DNA from 4 places in the Siminovitchia jepli genome. Region 4 is predicted to be linked to each of the others. Evidence: riboswitches for the same ligand, from Rfam matches in the RefSeq annotation. Region 4 holds a riboswitch; each other region holds the start of a gene.
The links. A riboswitch is a leader RNA that binds a small molecule or an ion and turns the genes downstream of it on or off. The one in region 4 is predicted to bind thiamine pyrophosphate.
Positions count from the first base shown of each region.

Region 1: it holds a riboswitch for thiamine pyrophosphate, as region 4 does, so the genes downstream of both, thiT (energy-coupled thiamine transporter ThiT) here and AB1L08_RS11180 (thiamine phosphate synthase) in region 4, are expected to answer to the same signal.
Region 2: it holds a riboswitch for thiamine pyrophosphate, as region 4 does, so the genes downstream of both, AB1L08_RS04670 (ABC transporter ATP-binding protein) here and AB1L08_RS11180 (thiamine phosphate synthase) in region 4, are expected to answer to the same signal.
Region 3: it holds a riboswitch for thiamine pyrophosphate, as region 4 does, so the genes downstream of both, AB1L08_RS06800 (ABC transporter substrate-binding protein) here and AB1L08_RS11180 (thiamine phosphate synthase) in region 4, are expected to answer to the same signal.

Region 1 is NZ_JBFEGN010000008.1:82,326-86,537, forward strand. It holds gene AB1L08_RS05920 (Xaa-Pro dipeptidyl-peptidase) at 1-253, opposite strand, end outside; gene AB1L08_RS05925 (thioredoxin family protein) at 520-1,071, opposite strand; gene AB1L08_RS05930 (thiol-disulfide oxidoreductase DCC family protein) at 1,209-1,601, shown strand; gene thiT (energy-coupled thiamine transporter ThiT) at 1,636-2,211, opposite strand; TPP riboswitch at 2,281-2,378, opposite strand; gene AB1L08_RS05940 (methyl-accepting chemotaxis protein) at 2,936-4,212, shown strand, end outside.
Region 2 is NZ_JBFEGN010000006.1:13,906-18,117, forward strand. It holds gene AB1L08_RS04660 (ABC transporter substrate-binding protein) at 1-196, opposite strand, end outside; gene AB1L08_RS04665 (ABC transporter permease) at 193-945, opposite strand; gene AB1L08_RS04670 (ABC transporter ATP-binding protein) at 942-1,706, opposite strand; TPP riboswitch at 1,859-1,956, opposite strand; gene AB1L08_RS04675 (YtoQ family protein) at 2,097-2,537, shown strand; gene AB1L08_RS04680 (DUF84 family protein) at 2,601-3,119, opposite strand; gene AB1L08_RS04685 (M42 family metallopeptidase) at 3,176-4,212, opposite strand, start outside.
Region 3 is NZ_JBFEGN010000011.1:17,922-22,133, reverse strand. It holds gene AB1L08_RS06815 (ABC transporter ATP-binding protein) at 1-265, opposite strand, end outside; gene AB1L08_RS06810 (ABC transporter permease) at 266-1,027, opposite strand; gene AB1L08_RS06805 (thiamine-binding protein) at 1,027-1,317, opposite strand; gene AB1L08_RS06800 (ABC transporter substrate-binding protein) at 1,329-2,321, opposite strand; TPP riboswitch at 2,390-2,499, opposite strand; gene AB1L08_RS06795 (helix-turn-helix domain-containing protein) at 2,664-3,908, opposite strand; gene AB1L08_RS06790 (TIGR01777 family oxidoreductase) at 3,989-4,212, opposite strand, start outside.
Region 4 is NZ_JBFEGN010000028.1:17,052-21,263, forward strand. It holds gene AB1L08_RS11165 (gamma-glutamyltransferase family protein) at 1-153, shown strand, start outside; gene AB1L08_RS11170 (LLM class flavin-dependent oxidoreductase) at 203-1,216, opposite strand; gene AB1L08_RS11175 (4a-hydroxytetrahydrobiopterin dehydratase) at 1,354-1,656, shown strand; TPP riboswitch at 1,715-1,824, shown strand; gene AB1L08_RS11180 (thiamine phosphate synthase) at 1,888-2,493, shown strand; gene thiS (sulfur carrier protein ThiS) at 2,508-2,708, shown strand; gene AB1L08_RS11190 (thiazole synthase) at 2,711-3,478, shown strand; gene AB1L08_RS11195 (ThiF family adenylyltransferase) at 3,475-4,212, shown strand, end outside.

The DNA of each region.
Region 1 (4,212 bases), on a different contig from region 4:
GCCGCATAATATCAATCGCAATCCGATCCGGTTCCCCATTTTCATCGCTGTCCAATGCAGACTCGACAAAAATGGTTTCTTTGATCGCATCCACATAGGAATATGTTGGCTGTGTCACTCCATTTTGCAATTGGTGGCCAGGAGCCGTTACCTGTTCAGCATGTACTCTAGTATTATCTGAGTATGAAAAAGACGGTACTAACAAAAGAGACAGGATCAAACAAAGAACAATTTTCCTTGCACTCCGAACCATTTCGAACTCCCCCTTTCAAACTTTATATTTTTTATAATAATTCCAATAATTTCGATATGAAAGGGGCTTTCAGGTCAATTATTTGGGATATTTTACAATCATTTTACAACCTGACAAAACTTGATATGTATCTGAAACTGTTGTAATAATGGGTCTTGTCTAATTTTCTTGCATGATTGATTATAAAAGCCATTCTTTTATGCCCAGTACTAAAGACAGCGCTTTCACAAACCAAATTCAATAAGGAGGAGATCACCTCCTCCTTATTAAACGCTTGAGAGTACCCTTCTCATATCATCATAAGAGTTGTTCCAAAAATCCGGATTCTCCCTAAAGGATTTGGCTACTTGTTTTACCATTACTTTAAACTTTTCGTCATAGCCGGGATCCTCTTTGGGAGGCAGGTCTTTTCTGAACTCGTCGACAAATTTTCTTGTAGACTCTGTGATGGGGCCCCATTTCGCCGCTTCGTTTCCATTTTCATCAATAAAAATAAAGATTGGAATAACCCGCTTTTCATTTGTCAAATATTGATCCATCAGATCCAGATTTTCATCCCGCAGCAAAAAACGGGCCGACATGCCTGTTTTTTCAGCCAGGCGGAGCAACACAGGAACATTGAGCATGCAATGTCCGCACCACGGTTCCGCGAGTGCCACTACCCGCAAATTTTTGTCTTTGACAGATTGGAAAAATCTATCATCTTCCGACGGGGTAAATTGCTCATAAATGCCCAAAAATCCATCTTTATGGTACTCCAGCGTTCCGATATATTCATCTGGCGTCAGCCCTTTTTCATACCACTCATTTAAATCCATTTCCTTCCTCTCCTTTTTCCTTTTATACTAAGCGTACTTCAACAGAACCGTCGTGTAAATTGAACTGCATATTCCATTGTTTCAATATCGCAAAATGGGTTAAAGTAAAAGAAGATTCCATTGGGAGGGTTGTAAAAATGCATCCAATCGTATTGTTTGACGGTGAGTGCAATTTTTGTGATGCGAGTGTCCAATTTATTATAAAAAACGATCCGAAAGGAAACATTCATTTCGCCTCTTTGCAAAGTGACATCGGACAAAAACTGTTAAAGGCACAAAATGTTCCCAGCCATGTCGACAGCATGATTGTTATAGAAGAAGACAAAGTCTATTATAAATCTGCGGCGGTACTCCGAATAGGCCGGTATTTAAATGCGCCGTGGAAATGGCTTTATCCTTTGATCATGATACCTTCTCCCATCCGTAACCCCTTTTATGACCTCATTGCAAAAAACCGTTATAAATGGTTTGGCAAAAAAGAAAGCTGCATGCTTCCGCCACCGGAAGTGAGGGCCAGATTTTTATCATGAAAAAAGACGCATAGAAAAAATGCGCCTTTTTCAATTATTTTACTTGAAGCAAGCGTGGTGCCGTCGTGACAAGCAATGCAATCACGATAAAGCACGCCAGGGAAGATGCGATGTAAGAAGTACCGTTTGATATCAGTGAATATAGAAAAGCGGATTGGCCCGGAGGTGCAAATTTTCCCCAAAAAATAATTCCGGCAATAAAATGCCAAACATATCTCGCAAAGCCGCCCAAGAATATAGCCACAAACAAAATCAGGACCATCATCATTTTCCCTTCAGACTTCACAGCATTTTTCATTGCGGGTGCCAACAATCCTGCTGCACCGACAAAGCTGAATGCAACAAAATATTCAATAAACCCTTGCAGGGGAGTTAATATTTGTCCTGCGGCATCCCCCAGAACAACCTGCAGCAGTCCCCACAAAAATCCCGATGCAAAGCCGGCCTTGATTCCCCAGCGGAGCGCCACGATAAAAATCGGGACCATGGCAAATGAAAACTTGATCGCCGGCGTTACTTGAATCGATGGAATCATATCCAGCATCATCGCAAAAGCGGCAAAAATCGATACCTCCATCAGTGCACGTAATGACATCTTTTTCCTTCCCATATAAAAAACCCCCCATGATGTAATGACCGATCGTAACCATAGGGGAACAAAGACAATAAACTACATTGCCCTCAACTCTATCACCATCCCTGCGCTGGAATTAACCAACAGGTTCGAAGGGTCTGGAACGAATCCACTCTCAGCAAAAAGCTCCCCCTGGTACGCCGATTCAATTTCTACTCTACTTAATTGTAGTTGATTTTAAAAAAATTGCAATCTTTGTTATAGAAAGTTTGAGGCACGTCCATATTATTGCCAGCCATTCAGCTCCTGATCCCCATTTGATAGACAGGCTCTCCATTCTGATTGGCAACATAATTTAACATACACCTGATGGTTTGGCGCTTGCCCCAATTGTCAAACCTCACATAGAAGCGCGGATTGAAGCAAAAAGGCCTTGGAGGGTATAGCTATCTGACATTTCCCGACAAAAATCTATTAAAACCTCCATGGAATAACTTTTTTAAGATCTGGATATTATCTGAATCAGAAGACTTCAATTCTTTGGATTTATGCCGATTAAATTAATATAGCCAACCAGATTTTTTGTTATGTCAAATAAGAAGCCTGTTACATTAATGCTATCAATCCAATAAGAATGGGCATTCTTTTGTTTGGAAAACTTTAGAGGTGATGCAATAAAATTAATAGGAGAGCCTTTCAATAAATTGTTGAGAGGAAATATATTTTTTGAAAATATTTTGTACTAGGAGCAGGTGTAATTATGAAGAAGTTATTGAATTGGTTTTATAATCTAAAAACATCGGTGAAATTGATATCAGCTTTTCTTATTTTGGCATTATTCCAAGTAGGTACTGGAGTTATAGCCTTGTCCCAAATGGGCGCATTAAATAATGGAATTTCCGGCATGTTTAACAATAACTTGAAACCGATACAGGAAGTTGCGGAAGCCCGGGACCTGGTTCAACAGTTGAGATTGGCCAGCAGGGATTTATACTTGGCCCAAACGGAACAGGAAACCGAAAAATTAATCGCAGATGTAAAAAAAATCCGAGAAAAAATTGAAGCACATGTCAGCGCATACAGTAAACACCAATTGTCATATGAGCAGGAAGATAAAATAAACAGATTCAATAATATATGGGAAGCACACAATAATTTATATGATCGTGCAGTTCAGCTGGTGATTGACGGCAAGAACACGGAATACTTGTTAAGCCTTAACGGCGGCCTGCTCAATACTCAAAACGGGATGATCAATGAATTGGATGCGCTAATGGAGTTGGATGCGGCTGCTGCCGAAAAGGCCCAACAGAAAGCCCAAAAAGTGTATTTAACTACTCTCATGGTAGTGGCAGGTATTACTGCTTTCATATGTTTGCTAAGTATATTATTCGGCATCTTCATTGCAAAAGTTATTTCCCGTCCGCTTGGACAAGTGGCTCGATTAGTGGAAAAAGTGGCTGATGGTGATTTATCCGAAACGGTAAATATACGTACAAAGGATGAAGTAGGCACTCTGGCCCGTTCCGTCAATAAAATGGTTGGAAATTTAAGGGCCACAATTCAAAACATTTTAAGTGCTTCCGAAAATTTATCAGCTTCCGCCGAGCAGGTTTCGGCCAGCACCGAAGAGATTGCCAGTGCAAGTACAAATCAGGCGAACGCTGCGCAAACAATCAATGAATTATTTAAAGAACTGGCGGATGCCATAAACTCGGTTGCCCAAAATACCGAACAAGCAGCCGAATTATCAAATAAAACGATTAAAATTGCCAAAGAAGGAGGACAGGTTGTCCAGTCCTCCGTTGAAGGAGCCGCCATGGTGAGTACCCAAATGTCCCGGCTCGAAGAGGATTCCAAGAAAATTGGAGAAATTATTGAAGTCATTAATGATATTGCCGATCAGACAAACCTCCTTGCCCTAAACGCAGCAATAGAAGCTGCGAGGGCCGGAGAACAAGGACGGGGATTTGCTGTCGTGGCCGATGAAGTCCGCAAACTTGCAGAAAGAAGCAGTCAAGCCACAAATGAAATATC
Region 2 (4,212 bases), on a different contig from region 4:
AATAACCTTTCTCCTTTGCAGCATACAAATAACTATGTACGGCGTTGGGATACCAGTCCAGCATGATGTCAAAAGATTCTTTGTCCGTTTTATTTTTTTTATCTGCATTCGCAGCCGTTTCCTTGTTTTCTCCTCCACAGCCAGCTAGCAGCAAACTTGAAGATAGCACACTGGCCAATGCCCATTTCTTTATCATTTTACATTTCTCCATTTCAACGTTATTTTTTCCAGCCAACCCACAAGTAAAAACAGTGTAATTCCCAAAACCGACAGAATGACGATCGGCGCAAACACCCCGGCTCCATCAAACTGTGTCATCATTCTTCTACTAAAGTATCCCAGCCCCTTGTCAGCACCCAGCCATTCCCCGATTGCCGCGCCGATGACACTCAGCGTAACGGCTACTTTTAATCCCGAATAGAATTGGGGCAATGCGGACGGAAGTTCCACCTTAAAGAAAATCTGGCGTTTCGTGGCCCTCATCGTTTGAAGCGTTTCTTTTAAATGAGGATCTGCGGACCGCAGCCCGTCAAACGTATTGACCGTAATCGGAAAGAAAGTGATCAGTACTGTCACGACGACTTTGCTCCAGATGGAATAGCCAAACCAAAGGACGAATATCGGAGCAAGCGCAATGATGGGTATCGTTTGCGAAGCAATGAGCAATGGAAAAAACGCCTTCCTTACAATATCGCTCTTATGCATCCAGATGGACAAGCCGACACCACATATAAGCGACAACAAAAGTCCGATAAGCATAATCAGCGTCGTTGGCAGCAAATGTCCGATAAAAAGGACTGCCCTGAGCTCCCAAAGCCTTTCTGCAATTTGTATAGGTGATGGCAGTATAAAGGGTTTTCCATACAGGCGGGCGCCGCTCTCCCATCCAATTAAAAGCAGCAACAGGAGCAAAATTGATAATCCGTATTTTTTCAATAAGGTCATAATGTCACCAATTTTCTTAAATCAAGCAATATCTTCTCTTTTAATTCTGTAAAAGCAGGATCTTTTAAGTTCTCCACCGTCCGCGGTCTGCCGAGCGGCACCGGAATTTCTTCGAGACGGGACACCGGCTTTTGGCTGAACAACAGTACCCGATCGGATAGGAACAGCGCCTCCTCTACATCGTGAGTAATAAAGAGGATTGTTCTACCCGAATCAGCCCATTGTTCAAGCAGCCATTCATGCATGACTGTTTTCGTAACGGCATCCAGTGCGCTGAACGGCTCATCCAGGAGCAATAAGCAACTACCGCCCAACAAGGCACGCAAAAACGAAACACGCTGACGCATCCCTCCGGATAATTCATGGGGATAGCGGTGTTCAACATCTTTTAAACCAAATACTTCCAGCTTATCAATGACTTCGGGCCATACATCTTTTTTGTTTAACCTTTTTAACATGAGCGGCAAGGCGGCATTATCGACGACCGAAAGCCAAGGCAGCAGTCCGTCCTTTTGGGACATATATCCAACATGTCCCTGCCTGTTGGAAGGCTCCTCACCATTCACAAAAATACAGCCGCTGTTTTGCTTTTCAAGCCCTGAAATAAGTCGGAACAATGTACTTTTCCCGGAACCGCTTGGGCCGACAACGCTCACAAACTCGCCTTTTTTTACTGAAAAACTTAAATCTTGCAGTACAGGATCCTGTACATCCGAGTCATAAGCAAAAGATACGTGCTGAAAAACCAGAGCTTCATTCATCATAAGGCCCCCTTTCCTGAAATGGATTGCTCGTTTGTCCCCCTTTCTGTGGTGAGAAATGCTAAGGCACCATACATGAAAAAAGAGCACTTCCCAAAAAGAAGTGGCTCTGACCCATTTAACAGAATGCATGCGTATACAGATTATATGAATACGCGTTCTTTCCACTTCCCTGCGCTAGCATTATCTAGATCAGGTTAAAAGGGTTGAGGAAGTCCTCTCTCAGCTTTTGGCACCCCTAGTGTTTCCCATATTTTATTAACAATCCTTCCCTTTAATATATATATCATTTAACCTAAAAAATCAAATAGAGTTTGAAATTCCTTTCAAGGGGAAAATAGGTGCGGTTGATGGTATGATGAATGTATATGCAAAGGAGGAGGTAATATCGTGAGATTAACCGTATACTTGGCAGGAGAAATCCACAGCAGTTGGCGTGAGGAAATTAAAGAAAAAGCACAGGCACTCAAACTTCCGGTCGATTTTGTCGGGCCAATGGAAGACCATGACCGCTCCGACGCCATCGGCGAAGAAATCCTTGGCGAGCAGCCGAATGCCATTTACAGGGACGCGGCAGCTTCCAGCTTTAACAACTTGAGAACACAAGTCCTCATGCAAAAATCAGACCTTGTTATTGCGTTGTTTGGAGAGAAGTACAGGCAATGGAATACAGCCATGGATGCAAGTGCGGCCGTTACATCGGGAAAACCGCTCATCTTAATCCGCCCGGAAGAACTGCATCATCCCTTGAAAGAGTTGTCCCGGAAAGCAAACGCAACGGTGGAAACAGTGAATCAGGCCATAAAAGCGCTCTCATATATTTTAGAATAGGCCCTTATTAAAATAAAAAGCACAGAAAGCTGTTTGTGAACTGCTTTCTGTGCTTTTTAATAATTATCCCCGTCTTTTCTTTTCCCTCTGTCCGATCAGCAGTGTTACGATATGGCCGAACATTTCGGAACGGTCAATGCGTCCATTGGTGAAAACGCCAATGGCTCCTTCTTCGGAACTGATTCCGGTCCTTTGACAGTAATCATCCATGACCGGTCCAAGTTCTTCACCTGACCGAAGGCTGCCGGCGATTTCCTCCGGCAGCAGAATACGCGCACCGCCTGCCAGCACCGTCTTTCTCCCCCTTTCGGCCAATGCTCCCCAATTGCACAAAAAGAGGCCAAAAGGCGTTTCCGCAACGCCGCCTTCCAAGCCGATCGCCAACTTCGCTTTACTGTGATCCAAGCAATATTCAGCCCGATGGATGGCGCCATGTATCGTTTCCTCATCGGAGAAAGGCATGGCACTTACATTTGATGGGGCATCTATCGGGACAATCTCAGTCTCCATGCCCAAACCAAGAAGGGTATTTTGCACAGCTTTTAACTTTGCTCTGTTTTTTGAACCAACGGCAATAATCATAATGCCACTCCCATCCAGCAAACACTCATTTTATCTTTACCCAATTTCAATCCTGCTTATTGATTTCGAATAGACTTTACTGTAGACCAGTCGCTGGCTTTTACCAGCCTGGTTAACAGCTCTTTTGCCGCCGCATAGTCATCGACATGGACGATTGAAGCATGTGTATGGATATAGCGTGCGCAAATTCCAATCACCGCACTTGGCACCCCTTCGTTGGCAGTATGTACACGGCCTGCATCCGTTCCTCCCGGAGAAACAAAGTATTGGTAAGGAATATCATGTGTTTTTGCCATGTCCAGAATAAATTCGCGCATCCCTTTATGCGTGACCATCGTTCTGTCAAAGATTCTAAGCAAAGCCCCTTTTCCGATATGGCCGAATTCTTTCTCGTCTCCGGTCATGTCGTTGGCTGGGCTGGCATCAAGTGCAAAGAAGAGGTCGGGCTGGATCATATTGGCACTTGATGCCGCTCCCCGCAGCCCCACTTCTTCCTGTACGGTGGCGCCGGAATAGACGATGTTTGGCAGTTTTTCATTTTGTATTTCTTTTAGCAGCTCAATTGCAAGCCCGCATCCGTAACGGTTATCCCATGCCTTGGCCATAATTTTTTTCGGATTGGCCAATGGCGTAAACGGACAGACCGGAACAACTTGCTGTCCCGGTTTAATTCCTGCCTTCACGGCATCCCCTCGGTCATCTGCCCCGATGTCAATCATCATATTTTTGATTTCCATCGGCTTTTTTCTTTGTTCCTCCGTAAGCAGATGCGGCGGAATCGAGCCGATGACTCCTGTTACAGGCCCGGTGTCAGTGATGATCTGGACCCGCTGTGCAAGCATCACCTGATTCCACCAGCCGCCCAAAGGCTGAAAGCGGATCATCCCGTTTTTCGTAATTTGGGTGACCATAAACCCGACTTCATCCATGTGGCCTGCCACCATGATTTTAGGACCTGAAGGGTCACCTGATTTTACGCCAAAAATACTGCCCAATCTATCCTGTATTACCTGATCTGCATATTTTTCAAGCTGTTCGCGCATAAACTCTCTAACTTGGTGCTCATTTCCCGGAGCGCCCGGAAGCTCCGTCA
Region 3 (4,212 bases), on a different contig from region 4:
CGGTACGCCATGGAAAAAGCGCATGGTGCTGCGGCATGTAACTGATAAAGCCCCGTTTCCCGGTAATATCTTGATCGTTTAAAAAGATGGAACCTTGATCAGGCTTCAGCAAGCCGCCGATCACATGAAACAACGTACTTTTCCCGCTTCCGGAAGGACCGAGGATCGAAACAAATTCCCCCTCTGTGATGTCCAAATCAATGTCTTGTAAAACTTCTTTTTGCCCAAAATTTTTGCTTACACCTTGTATCGTTAAATGGCCCATTCACATTACCTTCCTTCTTCTCCACTTGATGAGCCTGTTTTCCGCAAGAGTGATCACGCCAAAAAACAGCAAACTCAAGGCCATGATAATGAAAATGGCGACAAAAACGCGGTCTGTCCGGAATGATGAGGAAGCGAGCGTCATATAAACACCAATCCCGTGTTTCGCTCCAAGCCATTCCGAAATCACCGCGCCCATTACGCTGTATGTGGCAGAAATTTTAAGGCCGGAAAAAACGGATGACAACGCGTATGGCCATTCCAATTTTGTAAACGTCTGAATTTTTGATGCACCGGCCATCACCATGTAATGCTTCATTTCAGCGGGAACGCTTCTGAATCCGTCCATCGCTGCTACTGCAACCGGGAAAAAGCAAACAAGAGTGATGACAATGATTTTAGGCAAAAGCCCAAATCCGAACCAAATAACGAGAAGCGGCGCCAGTACGATAATCGGAACATTTTGCGATAAAATAAGGAGCGGATAAACGGATTCCTGAACCCCCGGCAGCAAATGAAGCATGACGGCCACAAGCACGCCGACTGTACAGCCGATGATGAATCCTCCGACGGAAAGCCAAATCGTTGACTGTATATGCGGCAGGAGCCCCGCAATTCCGGATGCAGCTTCTTTTGCAATGGAACTGGGGGCAGGAAGCAGCCAGCCCGGAATGTTGGCAAGTTTTACGGATACTTCCCATATACATAATAAAAGGAGGAGGACCCCCAGCGGCCTCCATCCTTTTTTGACCAGCGCACCCATTACCGGTATTTCTCCGTCAGTTGATCCATTGAAATTCCGTCCGGCTGATACAAAATTTTCACCTGGGAGATCACATTTTTACTGCCCATTTCAACCATCCGGTCATTCATTTTTTTGACGATGGCCATCAATTTGGTAAAATCCCCTTCCATCGTCGTTTCCAAAGAATGTACTTCATAACGGACTCCGGATTCGTCAATCACCTTGATCGCTTCATCAACGTATGGGATCACCTCTTCGCCATTTTTTGTTTTCGGGATGATCTGTATGCTGACAAGTGAATTCGCCATTTCCTCTCCTCCTATTCAGGTAAAAATTGATTTGTGAATGCTTTTTCTACATCCATTTCCTTTTCCAGCAAATCTTTTTCCAGCATCCAGTCCATGTAGTTTTTCCATACTTCAGCCTTTTGTTCTCCCCAGCGGGCCGCATCATCTTGATAACGGGGCGAAATCCATTCCTGGCTTTTTTTCACAAGTTCGGGATCAAGATCGGGTACTGCTTTGATAAGAATGTCCGCAGCTTCTCCGGGCTGGTCGATCGCAAACTCGTAACCTTTGGAGACGGCTGCCATGAATGCTTTTACCGTATCCGGATCCGATTCGATCATTTTCTCGTTCGTCGTAATGACCGGCGTATAATAATCGAGCTTGTCCGAGTAATCGGTCAAGTAGACCATATTCAACTTTTCCCCGCGGAGCTCTGCCTCTACCCCTGTCCACGCATAATAAATCCAGGCGAAATCAATATCTCTTTTTACCGCCGTAAAAAAGTCGGCATCCCCCATATTGACAATGTCAACTTTCTCTATATCGGCGCCATCCACATCCATCAATGAAGCCAGGACAGCTTTCTCAAGCGGGGCGCCCCAGCCTCCGTAGGTTTTTCCTTCAAAATCTTTCGGTGATGTGATATTTTTTTCGGCAAGTGAAGCGAAACCGGATGTATTGTGCTGGATGACGGCTGCGATGGACACAATCGGCACGTCTTGGACGCGCGCCTCCGTCACGCTTTCCTGATAACTGACCCCGAACTCGGCCTTTCCGGAGGCAACTAGCTGATCAGAGCCTGCTTCTCCTGGCATCATGATTTCAACATCCAAGCCTTTTTCCTCAAAATAGCCTTTTTCCTTCGCCACATAGAGGCCGGTATGATTTGTATTGGGCGTCCAGTCGAGCACGACTGCCACCTTTTTATGTTCTTTTTCTTCCTTTTCATGCTGATCGGCTGCATGGTTCCCGCAGCCGGCCAGCAAAAAAAAGAATATCACGCAGCTTGCCAACCGTTTATTCATAAGTTCTCCTCCTTGCAAAATAAAAAGCGCCCGGGAAAAAACCCCGAAGGCGCCAAAAAAAGATGTATGTTCAATTGATTGACGTTCCCTTCGCTGGTATGAGCCAGATCAGGTTCAAAGGGTCAGCATTTCCCGAATGCTATCTCAACCGGCCACACCGGTTCCCCTACTCAAATGCTATTAAGTTAATTCTATTATAACAGAAAGAAAAAACTGCTCCAAGAAGGAGCAGTTTTTTACACCGGTGGGAAAATTGGCGGTGATTGTGGAAAAATTCCTCCAATAATTGGAGCCACGTAAAGCGCAAATGCCACTCCTGCTGTTAGAAATAGTTTTTTCATTTTATTCACCCCTTTCAGCGATTTTTTTATAATAATAAAGCGCTTTATCCGGGTTCGTGTCTGCATAATATTGGGCAAGGGATAAAGCGAATTTATTATAATCTTCTACAAAGTAGGCCTTTTCCAAATATGGAAGCAAGTCGTTTTCCAGAAAATCCATCGCTTTGCCTTTTCGATTTTTCAGCAAGTATTGATAATATCGGAAAATGAGCTGCTGCTTTTTCATGGAGCCCGATTTTGTTTCCCGCAATATTTCAGAAATATTTTGGAGTGCTTTTTCATTCTCGCCCTGGGAAATGAGCAGCTCAGTGTAGCTGCATAAGCTTACCAAGTATTCCTGATTCGTCTTGGCATGGTCCATCGAAAGAATATAGTGGCGGGCCGCTTCTTCCAATCTCCCCATTTTTTCCAGAAGCAGGGCATAGTTATTGTACATGGCGGACTTAAGTTCATCCGTGTTGATCAAGTTCATATTTTTAAATATATAGCGATATTGTTCCGCGGCATTTTCATAAATGCTCAAATCTGTATAGGCAATGCCCAATAGAAACTGGGTATGTAAAATCCGCATATAGTTGAATGACCTGGAAAACGCCTCCAACGCTTTATGGCCATACGCAATACTGCTGCTGCTATCCTTCAGATTAGCATAGTTTAAAGCAATGAAATAATAGAGCTCCGCTCGCCACGAAGATGGCAATAGATCATCTGCTTCTACTTTTAGAAGAATATCCAGCGATATTTTATAATCGCCTTTTATAATATAAAAAGCACCATTAATAAACTCATAAAGCGCTTTTTCCTGCTCTGCCAATGAATTGGCAATTTGTCTGATAATTTCTCGTTCCTTCTCGGCGCTTTCGAAATCGTTCATCAGCAGATGGTAGCGATATACATACAAATGATAGAGTGATATATAGTTGGAAAATTTAATGTACTCTTTTAATTCTTCCACCCGATTGTAGCATTCTGTTGCCCGTTCCTTGTCGTAAGAAAGCATTGCATCAAGCAAATGGGAGAGTTCGGCAGAAATCTTCTTGGATGCCTGCTGGATGGAATCAAGAGAAATGCCCAACCGGTCGAGCAGCAGCATGATCGTTTCCCAGTTCGCTTCTTTGTTGTAGTTCTCAAACTTGCTTAAATGCGTGACAGAACAAATCCCGTTGCATAATTCGAACTGGGTCATATTCTTTAATTGGCGATGGTATTTAATTATCGCCCCGATATTCATTTTTTCCATGCTCATATCTTCATCCTCTAGTCATGCTACTGTATAGATAAATAGTAGCATAAACTGGATAAAAAATCTAATTATTGATAAACTTGTCATCTATTATTATCAAAAATTTCTTTTAATGCAAGCTCCAAGTTTGGATACGCAAAAACAAATTGATGTTCAAGCGCTTTTTCAGGAACCACCCGCTGTCCCCTGATCAGCATGCTGCTCATCTCCCCCAGTAAAATCTTTAACAGCCATTCTGGTACCGGAAGCCAGTGGGGCCTGTCCAAAACCGAACCAAGCGTCATTCCAAACTCTTTCATTTGAACCG
Region 4 (4,212 bases):
GCGGAAAGCTTGGCATTCCAGGGACATGATATTCGGATTGCCCTTGAGACAAATAATTTCGGCCGGGGACAAATTATATGGAGAAATCCCAAAACGGGCGTGTTGGTGGCCGGAACAGAATCAAGAACGGACGGTGCAATTGCTCTTTGGTAATTGTCAGGAATAAAAAACAGAGTAGATCTGCTTTTTCACTGAGGCAAAATCAGTCCATCATTTCGGCCAGTATTTCATACGAGCGCAAACGGTCTTCCTGATAATAGATCTGCGAGTTGATGATGACTTCATCTGCTTCAGTCCTGTCAATAAACGCTTTGAGCTTTTGCTTCACTGTATCCGGGTTTCCAATAATGGTGGAATTTGGATCAAGCGTTTGCTCGACAGATGCCTTTTCAAAAGGCGACCAGACTTTTTCTATATCTTCAATTGGAGGCTTTAATTGCGACGGCATATTGCGTACCAGGCTCAGGAATTGCTGCTGTTGGGATGTGGCAAGCCAGGCTGCTTTTTCATCCGTATCAGCCGCTATCACGTTGACTCCGACCATCGCATAAGGGCGGTCTAAAGTGGCCGATGGACGAAAATTATTTTTATAAAGCTGTATGGCCGGTATAGTGTATTGAGGGGCAAAATGGCTGGCAAAAGAAAATGGCAGCCCCTTATAAGCGGCCAGCCGGGCGCTGAAGTCACTTGAACCAAGCAGCCAAATCGGAATTTTCAGGCCTTCACCGGGGATGGCGCGCACCTGTGCTTTGCCATGGAAATAATCCTCCAGCTCCTCCACCTGCTGCGGAAACTCTTCAGCTCCCCTGTTGAGCGTCCGCCTGAGTGCATAGGCGGTTGCCTGATCGCTTCCCGGCGCCCGTCCGAGGCCTAAATCAATCCTGCCGGGATACAGCGATTCCAGGGTTCCAAATTGTTCAGCGATGACAAGTGTCGCATGGTTCGGGAGCATGATCCCGCCCGCTCCGACACGGATGGATTTTGTGGAGCCTGCAATATGTCCTATGAGAACCGATGTAGCCGAACTGGCGATGCCGGGCATGTTGTGATGCTCGGCAAGCCAGTAGCGATTGAATCCAAAACGTTCGACATGCTGTGCCAATTCCACGCTGTTTTTAAAAGCTTCTGTTGCCGTGCTTCCTTCTGTAATGGGGGCCAAATCGAGAACAGACAACGGGGTGCCGGCAAACAGTTTTATGTCAGGTGATTTTAACAATTGAATCACTCCTTGGTTTCTCTTATAAAAGATGATAATGTGTTTGCAACAGCACGTCCAATCATTCGTTTTACGTGCCAATTGAAATTTATTTTGCTCGCCAAAAATGATGATATTCTTATTTTGGAGGGATATTTATGAAGCGGTTGTCGCAGGAAGAAATAGCGGCGAAATTGGAGAAAAATGGCAATTGGAAACTTGTTGATGAAAAATGGATTGTGAGAAAGTATCGTTTCCGCGACTATTTAAAAGGTATCGAATTTGTAAACAAAGTGGCACAGGCCTCGGAAAAAGCGCAGCACCACCCTTTTATATCGATCGACTACAAGCTTGTGACCCTCAAAATTTCTTCCTGGAGAGCCCGTGGACTGACGGCATTGGACTTTGAAGTGGCGGACCAGTATGACCAATTTTATGAAGAGATCACAAAAGAAATTTAGGAAGCTTTCAAATTTGCCGGGTTAATGCTATCATGATTACAAGAATATTCATAAATGCAAGAAACACTGGGGGAATCCTTAAAAAGGACTGAGAGAAGAGTGTGTACTCTGATACCCTTATCACCTGAACAGGCTGGAACCTGCGGAGGGAAGTGGCATGCCGATTGTGTGACAATTATGGCCGCTTTCCTTTGTGGAAAGTGGTTTTTTGCGTTTAAAGGGGGAATGCCGTTGAAGCTGATAGCTGTTACAAATGATAGGTGGCCGATCGAAAAATTAGGAAAAATAATGGTGGAAGCAGAGCCGTTTGTCGATCATTTTATCATCAGGGAAAAATCAAAAACGGCCGATGAATGTATGAAGCTGATCCAATTTGTATTGAATGGGGGAGTCTCTTCCGAAAAGCTTATCATAAACGATCGGATTGATGTAGCTGTGGCGGCAAACATTCGAAAAGTGCATCTTCCGGGGCACGGGTTGGATGTTCAAATGGTAAAAAGCCGGTTTCCCCGGCTATTAGCGGGTTGTTCCGTCCATTCTGCGGCAGAGGCTGATCAGGCAATCAGGCGCGGAGCTGATTGGATATTATATGGGCATGTATTTGAAACAGCCAGCAAAAGGCATTTGCCCCCGCGCGGGCTTCAAGAGTTATCAGAAATTGCCGAGAAACATGATGACACCGAGATTTACGCGATTGGAGGCATTCAACCGAAGCATATTCTTCAACTGAATGCAGCGGGGGCCGCAGGCATTGCCGTCATGTCATCGATTTTTGACAGCGAGGTTCCTGTCTCTGCCGCGGAATCTTATCATGAGGCTTGCCAGTTTATTATATGAGAGGGGGAAGACAGATGGAAATAAAATTAAACGGCCAGTCTTATAAGCTGCCCGAAAGTGTGTCGACCGTCCATGATTTGCTGGGCCATCTTCGCTTGTCCGAAAGGATTGTGATCGTTGAAGTAAACAAGGAAATTGTTCAAAAGTCCGATTATGGAAAACAGATCCGTGAACGGGATGAAATTGAAATGATCCATTTTGTAGGAGGAGGATAAGCATGTTAAAAATAGGAGAAAAAACATTTCGTTCAAGATTGTTGTTAGGTACCGGAAAATACCCTTCATTCGAAATACAAAAAGAAGCAGTTCGCGTATCGGAGGCTGAAATTCTTACGTTTGCCGTAAGAAGGATGAATGTATTTGAATCTTCCCAGCCCAATTTCTTGGAAATGCTTGATTTGACAAAGTATACACTTCTTCCAAATACCGCAGGTGCCAAAACGGCAGAGGAAGCGGTCAGGACGGCAAACCTTGCACGTGCATCCGGTTTATGCGATATGGTAAAAGTGGAGATTATCGGCTGTGACCGATCGCTGCTTCCTGACCCTGTTGAAACGCTGAAAGCTTCTGAAATGCTTTTGGAGGAGGGTTTTACTGTACTTGCTTATACTTCAGACGATGTCGTGCTCGCTAAAAGATTGCAAGAACTCGGTGTACATGCAGTCATGCCGGGCGCTTCCCCAATTGGCTCGGGACGGGGAATTTTAAACCCTTTAAACCTCAAATTTATTATTGAGCAATCAACGGTTCCCGTCATTATTGATGCAGGAATCGGTTCTCCGAAGGATGCGGCTTACGCAATGGAATTGGGAGCGGACGCCGTATTGTTAAACACTGCCGTTTCGGGAGCAAAGGATCCGGTGAAGATGGCCCTTGCCATGAAGCTGGCCATTGAAGCCGGCCGGCTCGGATTTGAAGCCGGCCGGATCGAAGAGAGGGATTATGCGGTGCCGAGCAGTCCGGTTGAAGGATTGCTTTCATCGTGAATAGCCGTTATTCGAGGCAAGTGCTATTTGAACCGATCGGTGAATCCGGACAAAAGAAAATTGCTCAGTCCCATATTTTAATTGTCGGAGCAGGAGCGCTTGGATCGGCGAGTGCCGAAATGCTGGTTCGTGCAGGAGCAGGGAAACTGACAATTGTAGATCGGGATATTCTTGATTGGAGCAATTTGCAAAGACAGCAGCTTTATACCGAACAAGATGTAATGGACCAGCTTCCAAAAGCGGTTGCAGCCAAAAAACGGCTTGGCGAGATTAACAGCGGAGTCGACATTGAAACGATTGTTGCGGATGTAACAGCAGAAAATGCCGAAGTGCTTGCCAAGGGAAAAACACTGATTGTGGATGCGACAGACAATATCGAAACGAGACTGTTAATGAATGATGCGTCCAGAAAAGTGAATATACCGTTTTTTATGGGGGCAGTGGTAGCCAGTTATGGACTGATCTATTCAATTGGCTGGAAAGATCGGCCTTGCCTCCATTGTCTGCTCAATACGCTGCCGCCGCAAACGCTCACCTGTGATACAGCAGGGGTAATCAGTCCGATCATCCAGGTGGTTGCAGCCCATCAGGTGGCAAATGCATTCAAATATATTGTAGGAGAAGAAGTGGATTACAGGCTGAAATCATTTGATCTTTGGACGGGCGATCAAGCGGCCATTGATGTAAGGCCGCTGCGGCGCCCGGATTGTCCAAGTTGTTCTGAACAGGCTGTA